Regions from separate parts of the Heyndrickxia sp. FSL W8-0496 genome, predicted to be linked through region 1. Evidence: riboswitches for the same ligand, from Rfam matches in the RefSeq annotation. Region 1 holds a riboswitch; each other region holds the start of a gene.
The links. A riboswitch is a leader RNA that binds a small molecule or an ion and turns the genes downstream of it on or off. The one in region 1 is predicted to bind thiamine pyrophosphate.

Region 1 (10,911 bases):
CATTAAAATTTCGTTCGTATTTATAAACCTTCCAGTTTTCTTTTGTGCTTTCCTTAAGTAGATACAGTGTACTTGTATGATTTCCACTGAGTTCATCGACCATAAATTGGGATACTTCAAGATATTCCTTCCCATTTTTTTTATAATACTTGATGGTTGGTTTTTTCGGTTGGTACTCTAGTTTCCAGTCAATCGTGTCAAGAGAATAGCCCCAAATTTCTGTTTCAATGACATGAAATAGCTGATTCCCATTTTTATCTTTCCCCGCTGTTCTCATTTGTTGCTTAAAATACTTATCTATGTATGAAGTCGTGTAGTGTGGAGACATCATGGCATAGATTTGTTTTTTTGTGTAGTTTTTTTCCCACGTTTTTCTTTGTGCTTTAATAACTTTATCGGTAATTCCCTTTGCTACAGAGGAATTCATTTGTAAGTGTACACGTAAGTACTGGCTAGAAACATAGCTTTTCTTTTTGTTATACCTTATTTCGGACCAGCCATTTTTAGTTTGGTAATAAACGGTAACAGTTGCCCCATTTTTCAGAGCACCAATACGTTTATATTGTATTCCTGGTCCACTCCTAACATTTAATGTTCCACTTTCTAAATCAACTGTTCCAACTTGAAGTGAGGCTGCCTTTGGATCACCTGTAAAAAAGAGCATTCCAATCAATGGAAAGGTTAAAACAGTACAAATTACCAACTTAAACAATCTTGAAATCTTCATTATTACCTCCACTTTACAAAATTAACATTGTGATTACTTATTTGTATTCGTGGAATAAATAAATGATTACTATATAAAAAATATAGGCTAATTCAAATGTGAATGACTTACAAATTTTCCCCAGTACAAAAGTGCCTTTCATAAAAAAAGCAGCTAATCTGTTTTTTCAAAGATTAGCTGCTTTTTAACAATGATTCTCAAAGCCTATTTTCAATAGATGTTTTTTATCGAGGTAAAGTAAATGTTACTGTCTTATCCTTAAATAAACCTTTTCCATCCTCCCCATAAAAAGGACCAAATTCTAAATCAAATTTCTTAAATATACCAAATTCATCTTTATTAAATAAGAAGACATGAAGCTTCTCGCCTTTTTCACCGGCTTTTATCTCTTTAGGGTTACTAGGCTCTACCATCCCTTGAGAAAAAACAGTTGCACGATTTTTATCAATTCTTAATTTCGAACCAATATTCCAAATGGATACTGGTTGATTGGATTGATTATCTATATTTAATTTCACGGTTAATGCAACGATACCACTTTCATTAAAATTTCTAAAACGTTCTTTGCTGGCTGCAGTTGGCGTAATATCCGTATATTGAACACCTTCAAGAGTCACTTTTACATCTCCAAGCCGCAAGGTTTTATCAATACCCGTTTTTTCAAAAATCATCTTTTTATCCGCCATATTGTCCATTGTTAAACGATCTTGATAAAATTTTGGCTGAGTAGCAATTGCTTTCTTCTGCTCACCACTATAAATAAAATCATATGCGGGAGAATCCCCTCTGAAGCTTCCTTTAAATTGGTCGTTATCAGCAACTCCGCCCTCGATAATATATTTAGGTTTTACTGTTTTCATTGTTTCAAATTGTTCATTCGTAAATAAGAAATTTAATAAACCAGTAACTTTCTCACCTGCTGCAAATAAAGATACTTCATCCTTTTCCTTTTTAATCGTATTAATTTGTTGATCTTCTGAGACAAAGGATTTCCAATTTGATGAAACATAATCATATTGATCAGTCAATTGAATTCTATGAAAATTTGTATAATACATTGGTTTACCTGTATTATTTTCTAGGGTTACCTTTGCTGTTACGACATATCCATCCGTTTGATCTTTAAATGGAATGGTTACATCAGGATTCATATCTGTTACCTTAACAATTTGATATTCTTCCACATTTACCTTGAAGCCATCCATTTCATGGCTAAAATTTGGTTGATTATTCGAATATACTACTTCAACATTACCTTCTGTTTCCTTAGCAATCGCTGGGTTTAAAATCTCTCCTGAGTCTTTAGACTCTTCTTCTTTATCTACGCTTTCCTTCTCTTTCTTCTGTATATCACTTTTTATTTCCGTAGTTTTCGGCTTCGTTTCTTTTTCTTTTGAAGCCTTTTCACTGCTTCCACATGCCGCAAATAAAAGCATGGATGAAATAATTGCCAGTGTTAAAATTACTTTTTTCCCCATACAGCTTACCTCCATAATCAAATCAATATTTTTGATTATAGAGGAAAAAATAGGTAGTTACTAGAATAAAAAGGAAGCGTTTATAGAATTAGGAAAATTAACCCAGTACTTTTGTAATCATATTGGCAGGAATGAAGTAAACACTACCAGTCATGAAAATTATTCATTGCAAATGCTGATATATCAGAGGTAAATAAAAGGAACCTTTGTTACCGAATTTGATATTAAGGTGGATGATCCGATGTATCAGATTCTTTTTACTCTATCTACTAACAAAAATATAGAGCCTTTAAAAAGAAAAAAGGGGCACCTAAGCCCCTTCTTTCTATCAATCTATAAATATTCTATGGCTTTGTAATATCAATTATCCTACCATCTGTCTTTGGTTCAATCGTTTTGTTTGGTTGAGAATCTAAGTATTCCTTAAAGATTTCCCAGTCTACAAAGCCAGGTTCACTTAATCGTCCTTCAGATGATGCTTTTTCAAATACAGTAAAGCCATCTCCACCTTTAGCCGTAAAAATATTAGTAGCTACATAATAGTTTTGTTTTTCATCTAACGGGACAAATTGCCCGTTTTTGTCTTTCACCTCAATGGATACAACTTTTTCTCCTGCATTTTTACTGCTGTCATATGTGAACTTTAAACCAGCTACTTGTAAAAAGCCACCGAATGGTTTAGGCGCATCTTTCACACTATGCTCTAGAGCCGCTTTTATCTCAGCACCTGATAGATTCAATATTCCTAACGAGTTTCCAAATGGGAGAATTTCAAGAATTTTTGCCACTGTTATATTACCTGCGTCCACTGAAACACGAACATTTCCTCCATTATGGAAAGCAATCATAGTATCCGGATTGATCTTTTTGGCCTTTTCCAAAATTCCTTCAGCAATAAAATCGCCTAAATTCGTTTCCATTGTCCGTGCAGCTGGATTTCCTCCTACCAATTCAACATTTGTTTTTCCAACTACAAGTTCCTTCTTTGCATCTACTGCTGGCTTATATTTCGTTGCTAAAATTTCAGCAGCCTCAGGATCATCCTTAATTACATATTGATCATCCTTCTTTTCATTAAGGTCTAGAAGCTTTCCAGCATATCCAATAACCTTTCCTTTTTCATCAAACTCTACATCAAGAGTTCCTAGGAAATTACTATATTCATTAGCTTGAACAATGATGGTCGGTTCAGAGCCCGTTGTATCCTTCACCGGTTCTGCTAGTTTCGTATGTGAATGCCCACCGACAATGACATCGATCCCTTCTACTTCTTTTGCCAATGTCAGGTCATTGTCACCACCGCCATCATCGAAGCCGATATGGGTAAGAGCAATAATTTTATTAATTCCTTGGCTTTCGAGCTGTTCAACCGCTTTTTTTGCTTCTTCAATATAATCTTTAAACTCTACATCCCCAGGGCTTGAAATATCCTTTGTTTCAGCTGTTGTTAAGCCGAATATCCCTACTTTTTCCCCATTGATTTCTTTAATTATACTATTGTATATTTCCCCATCATTCGCAGTAGTAGCTAACTCATTATGGTATCGATCCTTTAAGTTGACATCTTTTGAGAAATCAGCATTGGCACTAACAAACGGGAACTTTGCATTTTTTACGAATTCGGCTAAAGGCTTTGTTCCTTGATCAAACTCATGATTGCCAAATGTCATCACATCATAGCCTATAAGGTTCATAAACTCTAAATCTGCCTGTCCTAGGTATTCATTAAAATAGAGCGTTCCAGAGAAGACATCACCTGCATCTAGTAATAATGTATTCTTGCTTTGTGACCTAACTTCTTTAATTGCTGTAATTCGTTTTGCAATATTATCTAAATGAGCATGTGTATCATTTGTGTGCATTAATGTTAGCTCAAAATTTCCTTCTTTCTTATCTCCACTATTTATTGCACGAATAAGTGCCGTAATAAATTGTCCACGCGTCACTTTCGCTTTCGGATTGAAGACCTTCTCTACCGTAATCCCATTTTCGGCGAGAATGGTGATATCCTCTTGATATTCCTTTCCCGCTTTATTTAAATCGGTTACTTTTATATTAGAATCTTCCACATGTTTTAATTGAAAGGCTTGAACTAATATCTTTGCCATTTCCTCACGTGTTAATATTGCTTTATATTGAAGATTATCCTTCCATCCAGAGAAGATACCATTTTTCCTAACCTTTAGGGCATTCTCTCTTAACTCATGATCCTTTGGAAGCTGATCGACATCTTTGAATTGTTGAACTCCTGTCGTATCTACTTCTCCTAGATTGCGTCCTAAAATCAAGACAGCATGCTCACGGGTTAATTGTTGGTTTGGATAAAAATAAGTGTTTCCATTCTTATTTGCCCCTTTGATTAAACCAAGCTCGACTGCCTTTAGAATAAAGTCTTTATATATCCCAAATTGATTTTCATCAGCAAATGCTGATTTATTCTCTGCGGCCAAAGCCGGGGAAATACTTGATGCTGCAATCGCAACTGTCACCGATCCTATTAAAAATTTGTTTCGATAACCCATATATTTATTTCCTCCCATCAAAATTTAGAAATAGAATCAATTAATGTCTATTAATCTACTCTATTTCTCTTAAAAATAATATTTCAAATTGTCCTAACTTTTGCAACCACCTAAAGAAGGATTTACAAAAAATTTACACAATATAAACAAAACCAATCATCGAATGTCCAGATCCATTCTTGCATATTCTTTATTAATCAAATCCTTTTCCTATTCATAAATATCATACACTCAACAAAAGTTTTTTACTAGTGTAAAGACACTTGTCGTATATTTTTAAAAAGTGTAGTAGAATTAAATCGTCTTATTTTAGTAGATTATTTTTTCAAACATTTATAAGGGGGAAAGAAACATGAAAAATAGTATGTGGTCTTTAAAATTTTCAACTGCTGCACTAGTTCTCATTCCAGCAGCTATAGGGATTAACTATTTAGGTAAATTATTCGCTGGCCTGTTAAAACTGCCATTATGGTTAGATGCGATTGGCACAGTACTGGCAAGTATGCTTGCTGGCCCAATAATTGGGGCAATCTCTGGAATTGCTAACAATATCATTTATGGTTTTACCCAAGATCCAATCTCCTTTGTCTATGCCATAACGAGTGGAGTTATCGGTCTTATTGTTGGTATCATGGCATACAAAGGGTGGATTGCTAATATAGGGAAGGCAATTATGATTGGAATTATAGTCGGTGCGGTCGCAGCAACGATTTCCACACCGTTAAATATGATATTTTGGGGAGGACAAACGGGAAATGTATGGGGGGATGCACTGTATGCTTACTCTATCGCTCATAACCTACCTCAATGGCTTGCATCATTTTTAGACAGTATCGTTGTTGATGTCCCAGATAAAATCGCAACAGTTATTATTAGTTATCTTATTTTCAAAGGACTTCCGCAAAATTTAACAACAATCTATAACAATCAGAATAAGATTGAATCATTATAAAGTTGACAATGGATATGGCTGTCTATTAAGGTGTCTACTCTTTAATAGATGGCCTCTTCTATCATGCATTTTTGGAGGGATACTATGAAATCTATGACACTGTATGTTGAGAGAAATTCTCTCATTCATCACATTGATCCATTGACTAAGCTCTTATATGTTTTCGTATCAATTGCAGCCACATATATTATCCCTGATCTTAGAGCTGCAATCATCACAACTTTTATCAGTATCCTTTTACTATTAATAGGAAAGGTGTTTCGAAAAATTTTACCCATTCTAGGGGTCAGTTTCTTATTAATTCTTTCGATCATTATCGTGCAAAGTTTATTTCACCCCAACCGTTCTACACCTTTCGTTGAAATTGGAGGATTTACTATTTACAAGGAAGGAATCTCCTATGCATGTCTTTTGGTCCTGCGAATATTTAATATGCTCTGCGCCTTTGGATTACTCATTTTAACTACAGAGCCAGATGAATTAATTGATTCTTTAGTAAAAAAAGGCATGTCGCGGAAGATCGGTTATGTATTCTTGTCTGTCTTACAAATTATTCCTCAAATGCGTGCGACAATGGGGAAGATCATCGATGCACAAAGATCTCGGGGGATGGAAACAGAAGGACATATATTGGTTCGTTTAAAGTCCTTTTTTCCTTTAATTGGTCCTGTCGTTCTTAATTCACTTAATGATACAAAGGAGCGTGCAATTGCCCTTGAAGTCCGTGGATTTAATGCAAAAGGGAAAAAAACTCATTTTAAAAAAGCGAGGAAATACCCCTATAGTAAAAGCTTGAAATTCACCTTATTTTTGGCCTTTATCCTAATCATTGTTGGGAGGTTAACCATATGAATAAAATACGTGTAAACGACTTGAAATATCGATATCCTCACTCAGAGAAGCTTGCACTTAATGACATTTCATTCGAAATCAAGCAAGGGGAATTCATAGGGATCGTTGGAAAAAATTCTTCCGGAAAATCCACCCTTTGCTATGCGCTAACAGGACTCGTCCCACACTTTTTTAAAGGGGCCTATGGTGGACAGGTTTTCATTGATGATTTAGAAGTCATGAATACTGAAATCTGTGATCTTTCATTGAAGGTTGGACTCGTTTTTGAAAATCCATTTTCTCAAATTACTGGTTCAAAATTTACGGTAATTGATGAAATCGCCTTCGGGCTGGAAAACATGGGAATAGAGCGCGAAGAAATGAAGACTCGCATTGAGGCGAGCTTAAAATTATTAGATATTGAACATATAAAAGAAAAAAATCCCTTCAGCCTTTCCGGAGGTCAAATGCAGCGTGTAGCGATTGCAAGTGTACTCGCAATGCGACCAGATATATTAATATTAGATGAACCAACTTCCCAGCTGGATCCCCAAGGTTCGGATGAAGTCTTTAAGGTAGTTGAAAGCTTAACTAAAGAAGGAATGACAGTCATTATGGCTGAACATAAGATGGAGAAGCTCGCTCAGTATTCGGACAAAATCCTCCTATTACACGAGGGAAAGCTCATTGATTTTGACACCCCGAAAAAGATATTTTCCAAAAAAGATATATTGGATTACGGGGTTTCTCCTCCTATTTTCACAAAAATTGCTCGGGCTTTAAATATTTTTAATAAAGAGGATAGTTTACTTCCTGTGACATTAAATGAGATCTTAACAATCGGTCATATCCATAGTGAACGGGGTGAAAAAAAATGATGCGAATAATTATTAAAGATCTTCATTTCTCCTATTCACTTGAATCTCCTATTTTTCATGGGATAAATCTCGAGATTTCAAATCAAAGCACAGCTCTGATAGGTCAAAATGGAGCAGGGAAAACCACTCTTGTAAAATTATTAAAAGGATTATTGACTCCAAGTTCAGGTGAAATTTTAATTAATGGCATCAATACGAAAGAGCAGACTGCTGCAAAATTAGCAAAAACAATTGGGTTAGTCTTTCAAAATCCTAATGATCAAATTTTTAAAAATCGAGTAATGGATGAAGTGATGTTTGGGCCATTAAATATAGGACAATCAGTTAAAGAAGCAAAACAAAATGCAACAGAAGCACTTGAAATGGTTGGACTCAATGAACATGCAGAACGAAATCCTTATGACTTGAGCCTTTCACAACGAAAATTGGTAACGATTGCCTCTGTCCTTGCAATGCGAACAGATATCATAATTTTTGATGAACCGACTATGGGACAGGATCATGATGGAAAGGAAAAGCTTAAAAGAATTATACGACATCTAATTCATGAGGGAAAACTTGTCTTATGCATTTTGCATGACATGGATTTTGTAGCAGAAGTATTTGAACGGACAATTATTTTTAACCAAGGAAAAATCCTTTTAGACGGCGATACACGAACCGTTTTTTCCAACGAAGAAATACTAAATATAGCTTATCTAGAACAACCCTATATTACCCAATTAGGTAAACAGCTTGGCTTTACTGAAACATTCTTAAATGAAGATGAACTTATCGCACAGTGTAAGGCACGATACAATAATATTTCTATTGAATCGCTTTTTCACTTGTAAAAAATAAAAAGGTATGGCATAGTAACGTTGAAAGATTGAAAATTGAATATCTACTATTTAAGTTGTAGGGGGACCAGTGTTGCTGGTTGAGATTGTATCCGTAAGATACTGACTCTTTGAACCTGATCTGGTTGAGACCAGCGGAGGGAACATATTGAATATATTTATTTTGTATGTTTATATGTGCCCTAGGTTAAAAACCTAGGGCTTTTTATTTGAAAGACTAGTCTCTCAGCTACCATCCTTTACAGCTTAGTACAATCTAACAAGGAGGAACTCAATTGAAAAAGTGGTTAATGATTATTGTTAGCTCATTGCTTTTATTAACAACAGCTTGCAGTAATAACAATGATTCAGCAAACAGTAAGAAAAAAGGATTAAAGCATGTGACTGTAGTTTTAGATTGGACACCAAATACCAATCATACAGGATTATATGTGGCAAAGGAAAAAGGATATTTTAAGGATGAAGGCTTAGATGTTGATATTATTCAGCCTGGAGAAGCTGGTGCTGATCAGCTTGTTGCTGCTGGAAAGGCACAATTCGGAATAAGTGCACAAGAAAGTATTACAGAAGCACGAATACAAGGTGTACCGATTGTTTCAATTGCTGCCATCATTCAACATAATACATCTGGTTTTGCTTCTCCAAAGGAAAAAAATATTACTTCACCAAAGGATTTCGAAAATAAAACATATGGTGGCTGGGGTGCACCCGTTGAAAAAGCAGTCCTTGATTCTTTAATGAAAAAAGAGCATGCAGATGTAGAAAAAACGAAGATCATTAATATGGGTGAAACGGACTTTTTTACCGCTGTAAAAAGAGATATTGATTTTGCCTGGATATATTATGGATGGACTGGGGTCGAAGCGGAACTTCGCGGCGAGAAAATCAATATGGTCTATTTAACCGATTACTCTAACAAACTAGATTACTATACACCTGTATTAACGACGAATGAGAAAATGATAGAAAAAGATCCAGAAACGATTAAACATTTTCTTGCTGCGACTTCCAAAGGATATACATATGCCATTGATCATCCAGACGATGCAGCAGATCTATTAATAAAAGCCGTTCCTGATTTAGATTCAAAACTTGTGAAAGCTAGTCAAAAATGGTTATCACCAAAATATCAAGATGATGCCGCGCGTTGGGGCGAGCAAAAACAAGAGATTTGGGAAAACTATGCTAGCTGGATGTATGACAATCATCTATTAGATAAAAAACTAGATAGCAAGAAAGCATTTACAAATCAATATTTACCAAAATAATAGAGGAGTGATTAAGAATGGCAAATGCATTATTAAGTATTCAAATAATCCCAAAGACAAAAAACGGTGAAAATGTGATACCTTACGTAGACGAAGCGATTTCAATTATTGACCGTTCAGGAGTGAAATATCAAGTAAATCCATTGGAGACGACAATGGAAGGAGATTTGACTGAGCTATTTGCGATCGTTGAAAAAATGAATCAACGAATGATCGAGCTTGGCAGTCCAAATGTCATTTCACAAATTAAGGTTCTTTATCAACCAAATGGGGCTTCAATGGATCAATTAACGGAGAAATATCGCTAATGAAGGCGTTACTTCAGAAAGGATGGCGGCCAATTTTGGTCATCATCCTTTTATTCATCATCTGGGAATCAATTACAAAAATATTTGCTATACCAGAATGGCTTCTTCCATCTCCAACACAAATTTTACATGAAGGGGTAACTGGTTGGGATGGGTATTCTCATCATTTACTATCAACCATTCAATTAGCCATTTTAGGTTTTATTATCGGTAGCAGTGTTGGCATTCTTATTGCCATTGGCTTGCATCTTGTTTCATTTTTTAAAGAGGCTTTTTATCCGTTATTAATTATTTCGCAAAATATTCCGATCATCGTCTTAGCACCTTTACTAGTCATTTGGTTTGGCTTTGGGATGCTACCCAAAATCATTGTTATTACACTTGTTTGCTTTTTCCCAATAGCGGTTGCTGCGCTAGATGGCTTTAGGCAAACAAGTCAGGAGTTAAAGCATTACATGCAAATGGCAGGTGCATCAAAGAGGCAATTATTCTGGAAAGTAGAGTGGCCACATGCACTGCCATCCATTTTTTCAGGATTGAAGATTTCTGCAACCTATAGTGTCATGGGTGCTGTTATTTCTGAGTGGCTTGGAGCTAATAAAGGAATTGGTGTTTACATGACCTTGGCTTCATCTTCGTTTCGTACGGATCGTGTGTTTGTAGCAATTTTCATTATTATCTTTCTCGCACTACTATTTTTTGCCTTCATCGTTCTTATCGAAAAAAAAGTGGTTAAATGGCAGCCAAAGGAAGAGGGAAACCATCATGAGTAAATTAGACATACAAAATCTAGCAAAATCATTTGGTGATCTTCAAATAATAAAAGATCTTTCTTTTTCAATCAATGAAGGCGAATTTGTTTCTATTTTAGGACCATCTGGAAGTGGCAAAAGTACTCTTTTCCAAATGATCGGGGGCATTAGCTTACCTGATTCTGGTTCTATTTTAATAGAAGGCCAACAGGTGAATGGGAAACGTGGGGTCATCAGCTATACCCCTCAAACCCCTTCCCTCTTACCGTGGAGAACAATTTTGCAAAATGTTTTACTAGGGCAAGAAATAGCAGGAAAAATCAATAAAGAAAAAGCATTAGAAATGATTGAACGTG
Region 2 (10,911 bases), 1.2 Mb from region 1:
ACTTATATTACTTTTATATCGTGTGAGTTACTATATTATCCCATTTTTAATAGCCGTTTTATTATTTGGCCGTCACTTTTGGAATTTACTTGACATACAATATAAACAAATTTTTTACACAATAACAAAAAATGTTAGTCATATGGTCTTAAGTCTTCTTGTTTTTTTATCAGGGATTATCCTACTTTTGTCTGCTTCATTACCTGGAGTACTAGATAGAATAAAATTTTTAAGGGGTTTTCTATCCTCTCCCTTAATGGACTTTTCACATCAGTTAACAATCGTTTCAGGATTTTTGTTAATACTTCTTTCCCGTGGTATTGAATATAAAGTTAGATGGGCATATTACTCGACATTAATTGTTTTAATCAGTGCATCAATCCTTTGTCTTGTTAAGGGATTGGATTATGAGGAAACTATTTATTTAAGTTTTGTTGCATTAATGCTCGTTATTTCAAAGAAACGTTTTTATCGAATAAATTTTGTAATAACATGGGGAAGGGCATTATTTGATTTTTGTGTAATTCTTTTTTTCACTTTTCTTTATATCATCATCGGTTATTATAATTTGCCAGACAGCAAGTTGAAAATTCCAAGCTTTATTCGTAAATATATGATTGTGGATGCAGGTGACTTAATTATTAGTGCAATCATTGGTTTAGTTATTGCAGCGATCATCATGTTCTGTACATACTTATTTATAAAACCACGAACACTTGAATTTTTTCCAATTGAAAAAGAAAAAGTAAAAGCACATCTTGAAAAGTATGGGGGATCTGTTCTATCGCATCTTGTTTTCTTAAATGATAAAAAGGTGTTTTGGAATGAAACCGGACAAGTTATGTTTATGTATCAAAAATATGCTGATAAGCTTGTTATTTTAGGGGATCCAATTGGTAAGAAGGATGAGATCCTTCATTCTATTGAAGAATTTCAAGATTTTGCTGATTTGTATGGATATACACCTGCATATTATCAAGTGACGAAAGAACTATTACCAAAATTACATGAAAATGGTTATGACTTCTTTAAACTTGGTGAAGAGGCGTTTGTTGATATACAGTCATTTACTTTAACAGGAAGTAAAATGAAAGGTCTTCGTGCTACAAAGAATAAGTTCGAAAAGGAAGGGTATACATTCAAAATCATTGAACCACCTTTTTCCGCTGAACAGTTTAGCATACTCAAAAATATATCTGATCAATGGCTAGGTGAAAAGAAAGAGAAAGGATTTTCATTAGGCTATTATGACGAGGATTATTTAAATAAGGCTCCAATAGCTATTCTTAATGATGCTGAAAATCATACAATTGCATTTGCAAGTATAATGCCAGTATATGATCAGCAAACAACTTTATCTATTGATTTAATGAGATATTTACCAGAAGCACCACCTGGAACCATGGATTTTCTATTTTTAGGAGTGATTGAATGGGGCAAAATGAACGGTTATGAACGTTATAATTTAGGGATGGCGCCTCTTGCTAATGTTGGCTTGTCCAAATATTCTTTTACTGGAGAAAAAATAGCCTCGCAAATTTATACGCATGGTAATTTTGTTTATCATTTTAAAGGCCTTAAGAGGTTTAAAGAAAAGTATGCCAATTATTGGGAACCGAAATATTTGGCTTACCGTAAAAAAACATCCTTACCAATTACCATGGCACAAATAGCCCTACTTATTTCAAAAAAACGCCCCGTTCAATAAAACGGGGTGTTTTTTTATTTCTTTCGAGTACCTTAATTATAACTATTCTCTAATTCTTCGACTAATTTACCTACATAAGAGACTGCACTTCTTATTGCAGCAGGTTTTGACATGTCAACACCTGCTTTTTTAATAAGTTCCAGCGGTTTTAAAGTGCCACCAGATTTTAATACATCTAGCCAGCGCTCAACTGCAGGTTGACCTTCATTCTTAATCATTCCTGCAACGGCAGTGGAAACAGTTAACCCAGCAGAATAAGTATATGGGTAAAGTCCCATATAATAATGCGGCTGACGCATCCACGTCAAGCTTGCACCTTCATCTATCTCAACAGCATCTCCCCAGAAATTTTGCAATAATTCTCTTTTTTGCTCACAAAGTGTAGTAGCCGTGATTGGTTTACCATCCTCCGCTAGCTTATATATACGTCGCTGTAATTCACCTTCTAATAAGTGAGTGACAAAGTTATGATAGTATGTGCCTAATAGTTGAGAAATTACCCATCTTTTCATCCGTTTATCATCAGTAGTAGATAGAATATGGTCTGCAAGAAGCAACTCATTCATCGTTGAAGGAGCTTCAATAAAATAAGTAGATGGCCTTGTATTTACAACTCGCTGATTTTTTCCTGCTAGATAAAAATGACCTGCGTGGCCAAGTTCATGTGCTAATACAAATGCTCCTCTCATTGTATCCGTCCATGTAATTAAAATGAAGGGATGCACTCCATAAGGACTAGAGCAAAAAGCACCTGTAGATTTTCCGATATTATCCGCTAAATCAACCCATCTCTCTGATAAGGCAGTTTGAATCATATCACTATATTCTGGTCCCATGATTTGTAATGCTTCAATAATCAATTTCGATGCTTCTTCATATGTCGTTTGTGGATTGAATTCGGGATCTAGTGGTGCTTTTAAATCACAGAAAAGCATTTTATCAAGACCTAATTCCCGTTTCTTTAATTGAGCAAAGCGCCTCATAATTGGAGCAAGCTCTTTTTGAAGGACATCTAGCTGGTTATGATACATTTCTAAGGTTACATGCTGTGGATGTAACAGCATTTCAGTGACAGAATTATATTTTCTAATTCGGGATAAAGCAACCTGCTTTGTTACTTCCGTAGCATATGTTGCGGCAAATGTATTTTTATATTGGTTTAAAGAATCATTAAAGGATGTATACGCTTTTCTACGTAGGTCCGTATCTGCAGACAATTCATATCGATCCTCATAAAGAGCAAATGACATAGGAAGTAAATTCCCATCCTTATCTTTAATGTCCGAAAATTGCATGTCTGATGATTTACCACGCTGATAGATCATATAAGGTGCATCATGAACTTCACCTAATGAAGCCAATGTTTCTTCTAATTCAGCTGATAATGTATGTGGTTTTTTCGCTAATAAATCTTCTAGATAGTTTTTAAAGACGTTTAATTCAGTTTCTTGTTGTATGTATTGTTCAATCGTGCCAATAGGTAATGCAAGGATCTCTGTATCTAAAAAGGATAGGGCAGCACTAATATTAGCTAGCATCGAAGCCATTCTTGCTGAATTTCCTTGATTTAAGGGATTTGTTCCATCCTCAGATGAGCGTAGACTTGCATAGGTTGCAACTCTTATCAATCTTAAGTGAAGTTTTTCTTCTGCTTTTAAGCAATTTAATAAAGTTTTTCCACCTTCACTTAATTTTCCTCGATATTGTGTAACAGTTGGTAAATCATTTTGTATGGCTTTAAGCTCATTGCTCCATTCATCAACAGTCTCAAACAAATCTTCAAGCTTCCATGTGTGTTCTACAGGGACTTCTGAGCGTGTAATGCGTTTTTGCAGTGTTTTTTCCATAATGTGACTCTCCTTTTTGACGAGATATTTCGATGCACTAATTAATTCTATTATATATGAATCTTTTTATTTTTCATACAATTTTTTATATGAAGTTAAAAAGGATAATATTTCAATTTATAAAAAATATGTTTGTTCATAAAATAACATTGTTCATTATGAACATCCCAATACCTAAACAAAAAAGGGGTTATGTACATGACTGTAATTACAAATATTAAACAAACTGTTTCTGGATTAAAAAGTGCACAAGCGAATTTAGAAACTTTCGCATTACAAACTGACAATCAACAGGCAAAACAGCTATATCAAACATGTGCTCAGCAAACACAATCAATCATTGATACGTTAACTCCAAGAATGAATGAAGTTGAGCAAGAAGAACCACAATATAAACAACAGTAAGGAAATTAATAAAATGAGAAAGGGACTGTCATCCTGCAAATCGGCAGTCCTTTTCCTAAAAAAAGGAATGATGATATGACGATTGCATCGGATGTAAAATCATGTATTGCAAGCTTAAATGGAGCAAAGAACAATTTTAGTCAGCTCGCATTAAAGGCTGTTGATGAGAAAGCGCAAAAAGAATTTCATGAATGTATGATGGAGACCGAAGAAATTATAAATGACTTACAAAAACGATTAGTTATTCTCGAACGTGAAGAACCACAATATAAAAATTAAAAGGAGGGGAGTGTTAATATGTCTGTACCGGCATGGTTTGAGGTCATTTTAAGGTCTATCACAGCACTTATAGTATTATTTTTCATAACAAAATTTCTTGGAAGAAAGCAAATTACTCAATTGACACTTTTTGAGTACATTATAGCAATAACTATTGGAAGTATTGTTGCTGAGATTTCCACAGGTATCGAGAAAAACTTTTTATATGGTATATATAGTCTGTTAGTCTGGAGCTTACTTCCTTTAGGCATTTTATTTCTTTCGTTAAAAAGCAAAAAATTCAGGGATTTTATTGATGGTACACCGAAGGTAATAATAAAGGAAGGAAAAATACAAGAAGATACTTTAACTAAGGAAAAATATACAGTAGATGATTTAACGGAGCTTTTAAGAAAAAAGAATGCATTTAATCTGGCAGATGTTGAATTTGCTGTCTTAGAACCAAATGGTGACTTAAATGTTCTTCTTAAAAAAGAAAACCAACCTATTACTCCGAAAGATATCCAATTACAGGTGGCACCTGAGAAGGAGGCAAAAACAGTTATATCAGAAGGTCAGATACTAGATGAGGTTTTAGGGGAAACGGTTTTTAATCGAGCTTGGTTAAAGGCGGAATTAGAAAAATTAAATGTTGCCCTTGATAATGTTTTTATTGGTCAAATTGATTCATACGGAAAATTAACCGTTGATATTTATGACGATAAAATTCAATTGCCAAATTCCCAGGAACGAGCACTTTTATTAGCGACTCTTAAAAAATGTCAAGCAGATCTTGAATTATTTACATTAGCAACAGAATCAAAACCTGCTCAAGAAATGTATAAACTGAATGCAAAGCGAATTGAAAATATGGTCAACAGGATCAAACCTTTTTTAGTAGAATAAATGTCTCAGGAAATGTTAAGATAAATAATCTTTAACCATATTTATGTATTTTTCTTTTGGATATCCATCGTATAAACCCATACTGATACGAATAGGATCTCCAAAAAAAAATCGCTCGAAATGTGTTTGTCTTGACCCGAATGAACTCATACAGAGATCCCAAGCCAGTCGAAAAAGTTGCACACGATCTATGGCATTTGAATTTGCTCCTTGAAGATAATCGTCTAAATATGATCCAATAGAAGAGTCAAATTGCTTTTTTGTTGGGAGAAGGATTAAACCGCTTCCACCTAATAATTGAAGGATCTCTACGAGTCGGGGATATATTTTAGGGTAATAGCAAATGGCAACATTAAGTGGATAATCATCTGGAACCATTGTATTCCTCGAATCAGCTTTAGCATGTGTCATGGCTGATAATTGTAATGCTTTTATTATTTCAAGAGCTGAGATTATTTCTGTAATCTTATCTTTAACATGTTGATATTCTTTAATACTAATTGTTTCTGCAATGGACTCTGCTATTCCTAACAGGAACTCAGTTTTTACAATCATTCTGGAAATGGCTTGGTAGAGAAGGAAAGTATTAAATTTAGTTTCGGAAAACATTCGTAAAGAGATATTAAAATTTTTATAAAGAAATACTCTTTCCCAAGGAACTAATACATTATCAAATACAACAATAGAATCCATTTCCTCAAATTTTGTACTTAAAGGTGCATCGTAAATGGATTCAGTGGAGACGAATGATTCCCGACAAATAAATTTTAAGCCGGGTGTGTTCGATGGAATAGAAAATGCATAATTATATGGATCTTCAAAGTAATTTCCCCCTGCAGGAAGAACTAAGATCTCATCAGTAATTCCACCTTGTGTCGCTAATAATCTAGCTCCAGAAATGATTATGCCTTCACTTGTTTCTCGAATTACTTTTGCGGCAATAACTTTATCAGATTCCTCGAAATAATTGTCTGAACGGTTGACTTGAGGGTTGATAAATGTATGGGTAAATGTCAAATCATTTTCCATTGCACCTTCATATATTTGGCGTATATTCATATGGAAATGGTGATTTTCTTCTTTAAAAATTTCTTCAGCGACACCAAGACTCATTATTCCGGTATTAATATAATCAGGGGAGCGACCTAGTAAACCTACATTTAATTTGGCCAACTTTTGCGTAGCAATCGATCTTTTCTTTAAATCTTCTTTTGTTTTAGGTTGTTGGTATGAAAAATTCACTCTACTATTCGTTCTTTCTGAAAAAAATGTAAATTCTTCACTATGTTCTACTTGATAATCATATAATTTAGCTTTCATTGCTAATACTCCACTGAAAGCAGGGTGTGCCGAGATTTTTCCAGTTATTCGTTTTCCATCCACCCACACCTCATTATTTAAACCATCAATTCTTTTAATGAAATCATCTCCATTTAAAGACAATTTTACCACCCCACTTTTATGAATAATAAATTGTATGCTCAAATTTAAACGGGACTACCCAGTGAAATTTATAAAATAAAAAAGACTGTCTATTTAAGGGGCCGACCTCACATAAATACGTTATCTTTTAGAACAAAATTCTTATTAGATATCGTATAGTGATGTCAGACCCAATCTTTTAGACAACCTCTTTATCGTTTTTATGCATATAACATTTTTAATTGATGTTGAATTTCGTCATTTTCTAGATATTCATCATAGGTCATTTCTTTATCAATAATGCCATTTGGTGTAATTTCAATGATTCGATTGGCAATGGTTTGAATAAATTGATGGTCATGTGATGCAAAAATCATAGAACCTTTAAAACGTATTAAACCATTATTAACTGCTGTAATGGATTCCAAATCAAGATGGTTTGTTGGCTCATCTAGTAATAAAACATTGGCTCCACTAAGCATCATTTTTGAAAGCATGCAGCGAACTTTTTCACCACCCGATAGAACATTGGCCTTTTTCATCACTTCTTCACCAGAGAAAAGCATTCTTCCTAAAAATCCTCTTAAGAAGCTTTCACTTTGATCATTAGGGGAGTACTGACGTAACCAATCTACTAAAGTCAATTCGCCATTTTCAAAATAACTTGTGTTATCTTTAGGGAAGTATGATTGAGAGGTTGTGACACCCCATTTATATGTTCCGCTATCGGGTTCCATTTCTCCAGCCAAAATCTTAAATAAAGTAGATTTTGCTAATTCATTATGACCTACTAATGCGATTTTATCATCTTTATTCATTGTAAAACTAATATTATCGAGTACCTTAACACCATCGATGGTCTTTGATAGTTCTTCTACACGGAGAAGATCATTTCCAATTTCACGATCCGGTGTAAAATGTACATATGGATATTTCCTTGAAGATGGCCTGATATCGTCCAAGGTAATTTTGTCTAAAAGCTTTTTACGTGAAGTGGCTTGTTTCGATTTAGATGCGTTTGCACTAAATCTGGCAATGAAGCTTTGTAATTCCTTAATTTTTTCTTCCTTTTTCTTGTTCGCTTCTTGGGCCATTTTTTGTGCTAATTGGCTAGATTCATACCAAAAATCATAATTTCCAACATATAATTGAATCTTACTGAAATCAAGATCTGCTATATGTGTACAGACTTTATTTAAGAAATGACGATCATGCGATACTACAATCACTGTATTTTCAAAGTTGATTAGAAATTCTTCTAACCACTGTATTGCTTTTAAGTCTAGATGGTTAGTTGGCTCATCTAGAAGTAAAATATCAGGCTTCCCAAAAAGAGCTTGTGCAAGTAATACTTTTACCTTTTCTGCACCTGTTAACTCTGCCATTTTTTTTGAATGAAGCTCTTCATCTATACCGAGTCCTTTTAAAAGGATTGCTGCTTCTGACTCAGCTTCCCAACCATTTAATTCCGCAAATTCTCCTTCAAGCTCCGCAGCTCTCATTCCATCTTCGTCACTGAAATCAGCTTTCATGTAAATTGCATCTTTTTCTTGCATGACTTCGAATAGACGTGAATGTCCCATAATAACAACTTTTAAAACTTCTTCTTCTTCAAATTCAAAGTGGTTTTGCTTTAAGATAGCAAGTCTTTCGCCTGGTGTTATATGCACATCACCAGTTTGAGGCTCAAGCTCACCAGATAATATTTTAAGAAATGTTGATTTCCCAGCACCATTTGCACCAATAAGGCCGTAACAGTTTCCAGGTGTGAACTTAATATTAATATCTTCAAAAAGTTTACGTTCACCGAATCGTAAGCCTACATTATTTACAGTAATCAAAGACAAATACCTCCAAAAGAATAATATCTTATTAATTATACCATGAGTTGATTAAAAAAGGGAAAAGTCAGTTATATAAAGGGATTCAGTTACTTCTCTAAAAAAATGACTTTCATAATAATTAAAATTATTGTACAATGTTAATGAAAATTTAATGAACGTTACCACAAGGGGAGCATTTTTTTGCTGAGAGTGAACATATTTGTTCTGACCCTTTGAACCTGTTAGTTAGTACTAGCGTAGGGATGTGGATTGAATAAGGGATTGCTTTTTTTACAATATGCAATCGTTTATTCCCCCTTTTGCGGTGCGTTTCTTTAAAAACACTATAGAGGGGGATTTTATTATGAAAAAATTTAGTTTGCTAACTTTGATCGAGATTTCATTATGTGCTGCTTTTGCGTTTGTGTTAGATTTATTACCATCTATAAAACTAAGCTCAGCGATTTCAGTTTCCTTTGCAATGGTTCCTATTTTCATTCTTGCTTTTCGATGGGGTGTGAAAGCAAGCTTTGTCGGGGGATTGTTATGGGGATTACTTCAAATTGTTTTGGGAGATGCAGCAGATGATATATTAACTCCCGTTCAAGGGTTCATAGAATTTTTTATTGCCTTTTCTTTTATTGGTGTAGCAGGTTTATTTAGGTCATTCATTCAAGCGAATATCCATGAGGGTAATAAAGGAAAGACGATTTTCTTAGTTGTGGTTGCAACATTTATTGGCAGCATTGGTCGTTATTTTTGGCATTTCCTAGCTGGGATGATTTTTTGGGGAAAATTTGCACCAGAAGGGCAATCGCCATTCATATATTCATTAATTGCTAATGGAACAACAATGCTTCTATCAGGTCTTTTATGTGCAATTATTTTGAGTATCATCATTACGATGAGCCCAAGACTTGTTAAAAGATTTGCTTAATTAAGCATAATCAAAAATCAATTTTCTAAAATTCTACTTATATTGTATATCGGGGTGGATTTATCCAATTGATTTTTTGCTGTTACTTGCAATAACAATAATCTATGAAATACGTAGGGACGCTTTGGATAGCACAAAAATCAAAGCGTCTTTTTTATATGTGTACATATCTCATTTATAAATTTTCATTCTGTTGCTTTATTTCGTCTCCAGCTATGTTGGTATTTGCCTCTTCTAATTGTTTATGATCAGCCACTGAATGACCAGGATAATATTTTTTTTGGTTATTAGTACTCATTGCTGTATTTATCGTTATTTTTGGCTGCTTTGGTGCATCTGTTAATCTTTTGTCTTCATATGATTCAGTCATTAAGTTTAATTCACCTTTCTGTTTAGTAAGTAGCTTTGAGTATTATTTACTTAATATATGTAAAAATTCAATCGTGGCGATAAAAAAGAATACATGAAATTTCTTCCTTTGGTTAAAAATAGAAAGTATATAATTGCATTTGGAGGAAGATTAGATGCCAAACGAAGAAGTGAAAATGCCACAATTTCCTGAACCAATATGGAAACAGGGGATGGATATTCCTGGTTATTCCGAGTTGCTAGAGGATATCGAGGTAGATGTAGCAATTGTAGGAGGCGGTATTACTGGTATCACCACTGGTTATCTTTTAACAAAGGAAGGGTTAAAGGTAGCCATTATCGAAGCTGGAGAATTGTTGAATGGAACGACAGGTCATACAACTGCAAAAGTCACAGCACAGCATGGTTTAATCTATGATGAATTAATTCAAAATCTAGGAAAAGAACAGGCAAGACTTTATTATGAGGCGAGTACGGAAGCCATACAATTTATTAAAGAAACTATTAAAGAACATGGAATTGAATGTGACTTTAGTGAAGAAGATGCCTATATTTTTACAAATAGTGATGAATATGTACCAAAATTGAAAACAGAGGAGCAAGCGTATAAGGAATTAGGGATTAATGGTGAATTGGTTGAACAATTGCCTATTGATTATTCCGTGAAAGCTGCATTAGTGATGAGAAGCCAGGCTCAATTTCATCCAATAAAATATTTAAAACCGCTTATTGAGTATATCCAGCAATCTGGAGGACTAATATTCGAGCATACAACAGCTACAGATGTAGATTATGCAGAATATCCTATTGTTATCACGAGAGGTGGACCAAAGGTAAAATGTAAATATGTATGTGCATGCTCTCATTTTCCGTTTTACGACGGTCTCGGGTTTTATCCAACAAGAATGTATGCTGAAAGATCTTATCTTATTGCTGTGAAAACAGAAAAAGACCCTCCACCTGGTATGTATATTAATGCTGAACAGCCAACAAGATCTTTTCGCCGTATGAATTATCAGGGGGAGAATGTTCTGTTGGTAGGCGGTGAAAATCATAAGACAGGCCAAGGGATTCCTACCATTCAGCATTACGAGGCTATTGAAGAATATGCACAAACGACCTTTGGAATCAAGGATTTCTTATTTCGTTGGTCTGCTCAAGATTTAACGACTCTAGACAAAGTACCATATATTGGTCGAATTACAAGCAATCACGATAGAATACTTGTCGCAACAG
Region 3 (10,911 bases), 1.9 Mb from region 1:
TAATCCTATTCCTATTACTACCAATTTATTAGAAAGGATGTTAAGTAATCTATGAATTATAAAGTTTTTATACTAGCTTTATCAACGATCGCTGTTGGATTAGTTGAATTGATTGTCGGCGGGATATTACCAACGATCGCTGACGACTTTAACATTTCGTTAAGCACCGCTGGACAGCTGATTACAGTATTTGCTCTTATTTATGCCATTGCTGGCCCAGTTCTGCTCGTATTAACCAATAAAATCGAACGTAAAAAATTATATCTTGTTTCTTTGTTTGTATTTTTCCTTGGTAATGTCATAACCTATTTTAGTCCAAATTTCACTTTTATGATGGTTGCTAGGGTTTTGACGGCAATGAGTACTGCACTTATCGTCGTACTTTCTTTGACAATTGCAGCGAAAGTTGTTGCTCCGCCTCATCGGGCAAAGGCTTTAGGTCTCATTTTTATGGGTATCAGTTCTTCACTTGTTTTAGGTGTACCACTAGGAATTTTGATTTCTAGTACATTCGGATGGCGTATCATTTTCCTTGGAATCGCAGTATTATCAATAGGATCTATGGTGCTAATTTCACTATTTTTAGAAAGAATTCCAGGAGAAAGGACTATACCACTTGTTCAACAATTAAAAGCAGTAGGAAGTGCAAAATTAGGTACTGCGCATCTAGCTACTATGTTTATGCTTGCAGGTCATTATACACTTTACGCGTATTTCACACCATTTTTGGAAAAAAATCTGCATCTGAATTCCTATTGGATTAGTATTTGTTATTTTGTATTTGGAATTGCAGCCGTCTGTGGTGGGGCTATAGGTGGAACTCTATCGGATAGGATAGGTGCGAAGAAATGCATTATTCTAGTCATTAGCACATTTGCCATTGTACTATGCTTATTACCTTTTACAACTTTTTCTCTTGTTTTATTCATTCCTATAATGATGATATGGGGAGCATTAAGTTGGAGTCTGTCACCACCTCAGCAAAGCTATTTGATACAAACCGACCCGGAAACCTCCGATATACAGCAAAGCTTTAATAACTCAGCCTTACAGATTGGCATTTCACTTGGATCTGCAATAGGAGGAATTGTATTAAACAAAACCGGATCGGTAACAAGTACAGCCTGGGTTGGAAGTGCTGTTGTCATTATCGCCTTACTATGTGCAATCTTTTCTTTAACTAGACCGGCAATCACTAGAGAAACATCAACTGTTTCTTGAAAACATCGGAAAACATGGGGACGGTTCTAGTGCTTCGAAGAAGCATTAGAACCGTCCCTTTGCTTCAAAATGTTCCTCTTCCAATCGAATAATTTCAATTTGGGGATTTAGGACTTTTAATTTTTTCGCTAAGCTTTCGATTCCAAAGATTTCGGTAAATGTATGACTTCCTGCGATTAGATTGATCCTGGCAAACTTGGCATATTGGATTGCATATAGTGTTGCTTCTCCAGTGATGTATGTATCGCATCCCGCATCTAAGGCACGTTTTATTACTTTTGTAGAATCACCAGCACCTGTTAAAACAGCAATTGTTTTAATCATTTGATCATTATTTTTCCATGCACTCACTGGTTCGTTTAATTTTTCAGACATCAGTTTAACAAGGTTTGTAAATGAAATAGGATGATTAAATAATCCTATAGAAGGGAACTCATTTCCATTTTCATAGTGAGAGTACTGTTTAATCACATCTACCTCAAGAATATTCATTAACGATGTACATGTCCCAAACTCAATGTAGTCAAGTGGTGCATGAATAAAGAAATGAGTAATATTATTTTCTTCAAGCTTCTTCATACACTGATCTTTCATACCATACAAAAAGTCCCATGCATCATGATGAGTAATCATTAAATCAACATGATTCAGTGCAGCTTCTTGGATCGTTTCTAAAGTTAAATTTGTTGCGTAACCAATTTTTGAAAATGATGTTTTGGAAATAGAAGTAAATCCATACTCATCATCTTCATGTTTTACTAATTCCTCACCAAATAAATCCTTAATCTGCATTTGAAATTGTTCTAATTTCATTAGTTCTATCCCCCTCAACGGGGACGGTTCTAGTGCTTCGAAGAAGCACTAGAACCGTCCCTTTACTTCCAAGTCTCCATTGTATAAGCCATTTCCCAAAAGCAATATTCATAATACGCACTCCTCCAAAAGAATTCTTTCATTTCGGATTGTTCTTCTTCTGAAGATGCTTCAGCGAGTTCATCTATTCGTTGTATTTGCTCGGTTACAAGCTCCCTGAACCAATCACCGTTATAAGCGGCTATCCATTCTTGGTAAATCATTTCATCTGGTTGACAATCCTTCAAATAACTTCCTATATCTAAGTACAACCAATAACAAGGTAAAATAGCTGCGATTATATAACCCAATTTCCCGCTTTGAACAGCTCGATACATATGAGAGGTATAAGCATATGCTGTTGGTGCGGGTTTAAAGGCTTTTCTTTCTTCCTCTGATATTTCGAGTAGAGCAGAAAATTTACGATGTAAAGACATTTCAGCTTCGTATGTACCTTGTGCATGATTAGCCATCCGATTTGTTGTATATAAATCCCTTGATACAGCTGCACCATATGATTGAACTCTAGCAAAATTAGATAAGTAATAGGAATCCTGTAAAACATAAAAACGGAATTTTTCTATTTCTAATTTGCCATTACCTATTCCTTGTACAAATGGATGTTGAAGACTTGCATCCCACCATTTTTTCGCTTCCTTTCGGCATTCCTTTGCAAACGACATACTCCCTCATCCTTTCCAAAAATAAAAAACCACTATCATACTGGGAAGTGGTTAGAAAACAGAATAAAGATGGAAATATATCATTCTGCTCCACTTCCCTCCGCTAGTATCAACTAGATCAGGTTCAAAGGGTCTTAAAGTTGAACTTTAATCTCAGCCCTTAATAAAGGCTCCCCTAGTGGTCATTATTATCTTATTGTCATAATCATCCTAACATACAAAAAATATTATTCAAGGGATTTTCCCTACCTATAATATAATTTCAATGGAAAATTATAGAGTTTACTTGTAGATAATCGCCCAAACATCCTACTCAGCTCCAATCTTCTCTTTCCAACATATTATTCTTCTTAATTTTTATGATATAATGATACCGGACATAAAATGAGGAGGATTCCTATGAGCCAACAAACTATTCAGATATCAAAGAAAAACCAAATTATTGAACTTCGTATCACACAGATGGCTATATATTTACAAAGTAAAATCATTGAAGCCATGGATAACGAAAAACATGTTTACTATCTTTTCTTCTATAAAAATCACTATATAACTTACGTTAAACCCTCCAAACTCAAACGAAAATCTTTTATTAGTGAAGCATTAACTAAAGGTCTAATCTTACCACCTAATCACCCACTAGTCTTTTCTTCCATCACACTAGAACATCCATTTAAGAAGTATTCCTTTCAACAACTAATTAAAAAAGCCGAAAATCTTTTTACTCCACAAGAAGTTGCCTTTCTTACAACCTTTTTTGAATCATTTATTTCGAAGAAGACCATTTTTTCCTACATACAAACGATCTTTTATGATTACCGTCGCAATGGCAAAATGTTTTCAAGTTATCGTATTCTTCGCATCCTGATGGATTTTTGCCCAAATGAGAGCTGGGTAAAAGGTATTGCAAGTGACTTAAATTTTATCAAATATAGCAAGCTATATGATCAATTAGCAGATGTATTAATCGATAAAGATCCACTCTACATGGAAAATCGACTTTTTCAATTGAAAGAAAATAAACAGGAATATCAAAGGCTAGAGCAATTATTAAAACATCAATCTAGATGGATGGACTTAATCGGATTTTATCTACAAACTATTAATGTGGAAAATTATCCATCCCTTCTCCAATTCATTCAGATACATTTACCGAAAGAAGATGTAATCTCCGTATTAGAGGATTTAATCCAAAAAGAGCAGCACATTCCAGAATTAATTAATGATCTATTAGATTTATATATAGAAAATAAAGATGCAGAGAAGCTGATTCAACTATTAATTCGCAGCAAACTTTCCCTAACTACCTCACAAGCCCAAGCTTTTGAAGAGATACTAAATGAAGTGAATCTAAATCCTAGGTATTTTCAATCCGAACAAATAGATTCAATCCTAGCACCACTGTTTCATATAAATCCTGAAAAAGCTAAAATTTTTCTTCACCAATCCATTACTTTACTTCTAAAAGAACAGAATCTTGATTCCATTATTGAATACCTTGAACCACTAAAAGGCTGTATTCCTGCAATACCCATCTTGAAAAAAATCGAGCAAATGCAGAAGCTTTCAAACGATCCTGATCAACAATTATTACTCGGCCAATTATTTTATGAATTTGGACAATATGATCAAGCAATTGATTGTTTTAGCTGGGAAATGGAACTAAAAGCTTATGATCCGAAACCTGTTAAATGGCTAGCAAAGCTATATAACGAAATTGGAATGAATCAAGAGCATCAAGCCTACACACAATTATATATAGATATGCAAAAAAGAGCTTAGAGAAAAAATGCATTTCATTTTGTAACATGCTGATTGACTGTTAGAATGAAATTACGTATTTACCGAAAAAAGAAAGAAGATGAATCTATGGTTAATCATTCAAAAAAAATAAATGAAATTCGTTATTCTGTGCTTGACCTTTCTCCAATTGTCCAAGGAAGTACTGCTTCGCAGTCATTGATAAATACATTAGATTTAGCAAAACATGCAGAGAAATGGGGGTTTACTCGTTACTGGTTGGCAGAGCATCATAATATGCCTGGGATAGCAAGCTCCGCTACTTCTCTTGTTATAGGACATGTAGCGGCAGGAACTAAACATATTCGTGTAGGTTCAGGAGGGATCATGCTTCCCAATCATGCACCATTAGTAATTGCTGAGCAATTCGGGACATTAGAATCCCTTTTTCCAGGTAGGATCGATTTAGGATTAGGCAGAGCTCCTGGTACTGACCAGTTAACTGCTCACGCTTTAAGAAGGGACGGGCGAATAGATGCGGAAGATTTTCCGCAGCAAGTAGCTGAATTACGTGCCTACTTTAAACCAACTGGCAAAATGCCTGTTCGGGCAATACCTGGAGAAGGATTAAATATTCCGATTTGGTTACTAGGATCTAGCGGTTTTAGTGCACAATTGGCTGGCCATCTAGGACTACCGTTTTCATTTGCAAGTCATTTTTCTCCAGAGAATACTTTACCTGCATTGGATTTATATCGACGTAGTTTCCAAGCTTCAGAAGTATTACAGGAGCCTTATGCGATGGTTGGTGTAAATGTTATTGCTGCTGATTCAGTAAAAGAAGCTGAATTACTAGCAACCTCGATGCAGCAACAATTTTTAAACTTAATTCGCAACAATCCAATGCCCCTTTTGCCGCCTGTTGATAATTTTAGCGAACTATGCAGCGATTATGAAAAAGCTCTACTACAGCAACGAATCGGGGCTTCCATTATAGGAGATAGAAAAATTGTAAAGGAAAAGCTGCAGCATTTCTTAAATGATACACAAGCAAATGAAATCATCATTAATGCACAAATATACGATCACGATGCACGACTTCGTTCATATGAAATTGTTTCAGAAGTTATGAAGGATATATAAAGAATTAATTTACAGGTACCTTAGAATGAAAGGTGCCTGTTTTTTTTCATTTAGTGTTACATAATTGTGAATAGATGGATCATCATTCGGATAATCAATTACTTTATGATAAACTAAGCATAATTATTTACATAGATACAAATAGTTAATCAATAGAAAAATTGTAAAGGATTGTTCATTATGGAGTCTAAAAAGGTACTACCTATTTTATTTTTAATTATGTTTCTCGTAATGGTGGGATTTGGAATTATTATTCCGGTTATGCCATTTTTTGCAAAGGAAATGGGGGCAAATCCGACCGAGCTAGGATTATTGATGGCTGTCTATTCTTTTATGCAACTTATTTCCGCACCTATTTGGGGCCGTGTTTCTGATAAAATTGGACGTAAGCCAGTTATGATGATTGGGATATTAGGTCTTTCTGTGTCATTTATTTTAATGGCTATTTCCAGTCAACTCTGGATGCTATTTATCGCTAGAATCATTGGAGGATTATTATCTTCAGCAAATATGCCAACAACAATGGCTTATGTGGCAGATATTACTTCTGAGGAAGATCGCGGCAAAGGAATGGGAATTATTGGTGCAGCTACTGGTTTAGGATTTATTTTCGGACCAGCTATTGGAGGGTTATTTTCTAAGACTAGTCTAAATATGCCCTTTTATCTTGCAGCTGCCTCTTCATTTATTACCTTTCTTCTTGTTCTATTCGTCTTAAAGGAATCTCTCTCAAAAGAAAAAAGAGGACAGCACGCAGATAAAAAATCATCAATATGGAGCTCCTTTAATGGTTCATTATCTATCTTATATATTTTACAATGGTTTATTTCATTGTCATTGTCTGGATTAGAGGCTTCATTTGCCTATTTTGCAGCCAAAAAGGCGGGATTAGATACAATAGACCTAGGCTATATTTTTATGATTATGGGGTTCGGTAGTGCCCTTGTTCAAGGGGGATTAGTTGGTAGATTTTCAAAAAAATATGGAGAGGGCACAGTGTCCAAGGAGGAATCATTGTATCAACCATCGGCTTTGTTTTAATACTACTAGTAAATAGTTTTACAACTGCAGCAATCTTTTTAACCATTTTTGGATTAGGAAATGGCGTCATTCGACCTTGTGTATCAGCTCTTTTAACGAAAAAATCAACTGCCGGTCATGGAAGTGCTACAGGATTGCTTTCATCCTTCGATTCCTTCGGAAGAATTATCGGTCCGCCACTAGGAGGATGGTTATTTTCGATAACAGCGGGTCTCCCGTATATTTCTGGGGCAATACTTTCCATACTTGCATTGATGCTTTATCAAGTATATCGTATAAAAGAAAAACAGCACCGGACTATATCTTATTGAATGAGGAATGGGTTGTCTACTCAACTTTAAAGACAACCCCTTTTTTTATTTATAAATTTATTATACAGCTCCTATTATTTTCCCATCGCTCATTTTAACAATTCGATCAGCATAAGTGAGCATTTCTTCGTCATGAGTCACTAGTAAAGTAGCAATATTTAATGTTCTTGCCAAATGACGAATTAATGACATGACATCTTTAGATCTTTTTGAATCGAGGCTTGCGGTTGGTTCATCCGCAAAAAGTATTTTAGGTTTATGGATGATTCCCCGTGCAATTGCAACTCGTTGTTTTTCCCCGCCAGATAATGAAGACGGATAAGCATCTCTTCGGTGATCCATTTCCACCATTTTGAGCATCTTGTTTATTTCTATTTTTTGTTCATGCTTTTTTAATTTTGATTCAGAAACATCCAACATAAGGAGCAATTGTTCTTCAACCGTAAGAAAAGGAACAAGATGAGCAAATTGAAAGACGAATCCAAATTTATTTGCTCGGATTTTCCGAATTTGTTCTGAGTTCATACTGATCATGTTTTTCATACCAAGCATTACTTTTCCATCTGTAGCTGGTTGAAGTCCTGCTGCAATTGTAAGGAGTGTGCTTTTACCGCTGCCTGAGGGACCTACTAAAGCAGTGATTTCCCCTTCTTTCAGAGTAAGATCAATACCTTTTAAAATTTCTTCCTTTATCTCACCATTATAAAATGTTTTTCTAACGTTCTTTAAAGTAAATATCGACATCCTACATCTCTCCTTGTTGAATGGCTTGCATTGGTTCAACCTTTTTTATTTGAAAACCAGATAGAGTAGCTCCTAAAAATCCGATAACGATAAAAACTAAAGATAATAGTATGGTTGTTTCCGGTGTTAAATGAAAAGGCATTCCTTCAGGTGCAATCAAATTAAAAACTTGGCTTAATACAGCTGATAAAGCAAGTGCAATGAATGTTATAATAATCATTTGTGTCCACATCATTTTGAATAGGGTACTCGTTTTTAGTCCAATTGCTTTTAAAATACCGTATAATCCAATTTTTTGAACATTCATCATGTAGAAAAAAATAGCAAACAGCATTCCACTTATTACAACTAAAAACAATACAATCATATTTAAAGACATTTGCTCTGCTTTATAACTCGGAATTGTGTTAAGAAACCGTTTCTTCGATAATGTTTGTAAGCCAGCGAACTTTTGATCTGAATCTGCTCCGGGGATATATAGCAATTGCATATCCTTTGCCCCAAAGATCTCCTTATAATCATCCATATTTATAAAAGCAACCGGTGCATGACTAAATTTCTTTTGATTAACAAATGCTTTTACAATAAACTTCCTCCTAAATTGATTGTTTGTTAATGTATCACCAATTCTAATCCCTTCATTCTTCAATGAGGAATCCAGTACTATCTCCCCTTTTTTTACATTTTCGAATATATTTGAATGGGTCGAAGTGAAAAATGTGACACTTCGTTGTTTATTAGCAGCATCTTTTATAAATCCCATTTGCATTGAAAAAGCTACTGCATTTTTTTGTTCACTTAATACACGATGTTGGATACTTTGGTCTATTCGGGAAAGATTATAGCTTCCTTCGGCATCCTTCGTCATATAGAATTGTCCATTTGGTAAATTGTTTATCAATGATGCATTGTCTTGTGATAATCCATTTGCTAAACCAGATATAATAAATGTCAATAAACTAACAAGAAAGATGATAGAACCTAAGATCATAAACCTTACTTTATTTTTCCTTATTTCTTTCCAAGCTATGTTCAACTTAATTCCTCCAATCTCTTCTTAACGCTTTAAGTTTATGATTGGTATATGAACAGAAGATGAACAGGAAATTACATTTAAAAAAATAAGTGCTATCTATTAAGGGGTCAGACTCCTTAGTAGATAGCACTTATTTATCCTAAATAATTAGATTAATGTATGTATTATACAAATTGATAATATCCTCCAAACATCTCCCTTTCCAGGACAATATTATTATTTGCAATCTTTAGAAGACATGGTCCTTCCCCATTATGTTCTAATATCCTTGATATCTCCCCCTGACCATAGGGCGATGCAAATACGAGATTACATCCTTCGAGCTCTAATGAGATACAATTTGCTTTTAACTTTTTGTCCTTATAGGGTGCTTTTTTCTTTAACTGAAACCACTGACTCCATTTTTCAGCAATGACTTCACCATTTTCTACAGCAAATACAAGCTCTTGTAGTTTTAATGGATTGTTAATTTGTTCGATGTCTTTCAATCTTACCTCATCCGCCTCGTGCCACTGAATAATAAAGGGAGTTGGTAGATTTTCGACATGATCCGAAATAAACAGCATCTCCCATTGAAGCAGCTTGCCATCTTCTCTTTTTCTTTTGCCTTTAATAGGACCAATCGTTTTAATTTTAAGCTGATTAAGACGTTTTGTTACTTCGTCAATATCGTTTGTCCGTAAGGCAATTCGTGCAAACCCTTCTTTTTCAGGTAACCATTGGTGCGCTTGAATAATTAAGTCATTATCCTTAATACTACTTGCGATTGTATAATCAAATATTCCAAGAAATTCAATATAACTTAGTCCGAAATAGCTTAGTGCGTTATATGTTCCCCAAAATTCATGTCTCCCACCTAGGTTCGCTTTTAAGCCTATCGTGGCAAAATCTTCAATAGTCTCTTCTGGACGATTGACAATATGCACTAAATGATCGAATGAAAGTTCCAAAAATAACCCTCCAAAAAATTAGATATTACACTATACTATTCTGCATAACTTGCTAAAATCCCCTTTTTATTGAGAGATTTTTTTAAAATCTATTTTTCAAAGGGGCATTTCTCAAACAATGTTGCAAATAAGGAGATGTGCTAACAAATAAAAAATAGGTGAAAGTCCAACAGGTCCCTTCATTCCTCTTAGAAAAGAGCCATAAACTAAATAATAACGTTTCATTTATTAGGTATAAAAGCTGCGGCAGTTCTTCTACAATTACAACAAACTAAAGAAAAAACTGCCGTATAAAATAAAATCGAGAAATAGACAGGTTTCCTCTATATAATAAATGCAGGAACAAAGTCAATACATTTTTAGAAGAAAGAAAATGATGATTAACTATTATTTATAAATTATCTATTATCACATTTATATATTCTATCTAGCATTAAGTATCATTATGTTACAATGAAACTACAATTTTTAAGTGAGAATGGTGAATTCATCCATGAAGAAAAAAACAGATAAGTTATATGAAGTAGACTTGTATAAACCTATTCAAAAGTATTTCTCAAATCTTGGTTATGAAGTATATGGTGAGGTTAATGATTGTGATATAACGGCTGTGAAAGATGAGGAATTAATATTAATTGAATTAAAGCTTCGTTTAAATATTGATTTACTCGTTCAAGCGGCAAAAAGACAAAAATTAACCGAACAAGTGTATATCGCTATCCCAAAGCCTTCATACAATCTTTTTTCCAAAAAGTGGAGAGATATATGCCATTTGATCAAAAGACTTGAATTAGGTTTGATTCTTGTTTCTTTTTTGAAGTCTTCTACAAAAGTAGATATTGTATTTCCCCCTACCAGTTTTAATCGTAAAAAAAGTATGCAACAAAATAAGAAGAAAAGACAAAAGCACTTATTGGAAGTCGAAGGTAGGCACGGAGACCATAATCTCGGAGGAAGCAATAAAACTAAGATTATGACTGCCTACAAAGAAAACTGTATCCAAATCGCATACTATCTTGATTTATATGGGCCTCTAACTCCAAAAGCTTTACGTGAAATGGGAACAGGAGAAAAGACATTATCAATTTTAAATAAAAATTATTACGGATGGTTTGATCGCATAAAAAGAGGAACCTATGCAATTAGTTTGAAAGGAAAAATGGATTTAAACGAATATCCGCAGATCATTG

Region 2: linked by a shared signal. The riboswitch ahead of thiT (energy-coupled thiamine transporter ThiT) and the one ahead of NST63_RS05505 (ABC transporter substrate-binding protein) in region 1 are both predicted to bind thiamine pyrophosphate.
Region 3: linked by a shared signal. The riboswitch ahead of tenA (thiaminase II) and the one ahead of NST63_RS05505 (ABC transporter substrate-binding protein) in region 1 are both predicted to bind thiamine pyrophosphate.

Annotation. Positions count from the first base shown of each region.
Region 1 is NZ_JBBOXX010000001.1:1,079,289-1,090,199, reverse strand. Features, by position in the region: gene NST63_RS05540 (SH3 domain-containing protein) at 1-727, opposite strand, end outside; gene NST63_RS05535 (DUF5068 domain-containing protein) at 952-2,205, opposite strand; gene NST63_RS05530 (5'-nucleotidase C-terminal domain-containing protein) at 2,550-4,727, opposite strand; gene NST63_RS05525 (hypothetical protein) at 5,080-5,679, shown strand; gene NST63_RS05520 (energy-coupling factor transporter transmembrane component T family protein) at 5,764-6,531, shown strand; gene NST63_RS05515 (energy-coupling factor ABC transporter ATP-binding protein) at 6,528-7,388, shown strand; gene NST63_RS05510 (energy-coupling factor ABC transporter ATP-binding protein) at 7,385-8,221, shown strand; TPP riboswitch at 8,278-8,387, shown strand; gene NST63_RS05505 (ABC transporter substrate-binding protein) at 8,503-9,495, shown strand; gene NST63_RS05500 (thiamine-binding protein) at 9,513-9,803, shown strand; gene NST63_RS05495 (ABC transporter permease) at 9,803-10,576, shown strand; gene NST63_RS05490 (ABC transporter ATP-binding protein) at 10,569-10,911, shown strand, end outside.
Region 2 is NZ_JBBOXX010000001.1:2,272,043-2,282,953, forward strand. Features, by position in the region: gene mprF (bifunctional lysylphosphatidylglycerol flippase/synthetase MprF) at 1-1,708, shown strand, start outside; gene pepF (oligoendopeptidase F) at 1,741-3,555, opposite strand; gene NST63_RS11470 (DUF1657 domain-containing protein) at 3,754-3,960, shown strand; gene NST63_RS11475 (DUF1657 domain-containing protein) at 4,036-4,239, shown strand; gene NST63_RS11480 (DUF421 domain-containing protein) at 4,258-5,124, shown strand; gene hpaB (4-hydroxyphenylacetate 3-monooxygenase, oxygenase component) at 5,140-6,567, opposite strand; gene NST63_RS11490 (ABC-F family ATP-binding cassette domain-containing protein) at 6,768-8,387, opposite strand; TPP riboswitch at 8,547-8,650, shown strand; gene thiT (energy-coupled thiamine transporter ThiT) at 8,734-9,306, shown strand; gene NST63_RS11500 (hypothetical protein) at 9,482-9,676, opposite strand; gene NST63_RS11505 (FAD-dependent oxidoreductase) at 9,831-10,911, shown strand, end outside.
Region 3 is NZ_JBBOXX010000001.1:2,949,706-2,960,616, forward strand. Features, by position in the region: gene NST63_RS14955 (MFS transporter) at 52-1,221, shown strand; gene NST63_RS14960 (Nif3-like dinuclear metal center hexameric protein) at 1,267-2,034, opposite strand; gene tenA (thiaminase II) at 2,097-2,756, opposite strand; TPP riboswitch at 2,835-2,943, opposite strand; gene NST63_RS14970 (tetratricopeptide repeat protein) at 3,156-4,538, shown strand; gene NST63_RS14975 (LLM class flavin-dependent oxidoreductase) at 4,626-5,639, shown strand; partial or broken gene NST63_RS14980 (MFS transporter) at 5,820-6,991, shown strand; gene NST63_RS14985 (ABC transporter ATP-binding protein) at 7,052-7,735, opposite strand; gene NST63_RS14990 (ABC transporter permease) at 7,737-8,771, opposite strand; gene NST63_RS14995 (VOC family protein) at 8,936-9,721, opposite strand; gene NST63_RS15000 (DUF2161 domain-containing phosphodiesterase) at 10,215-10,911, shown strand, end outside.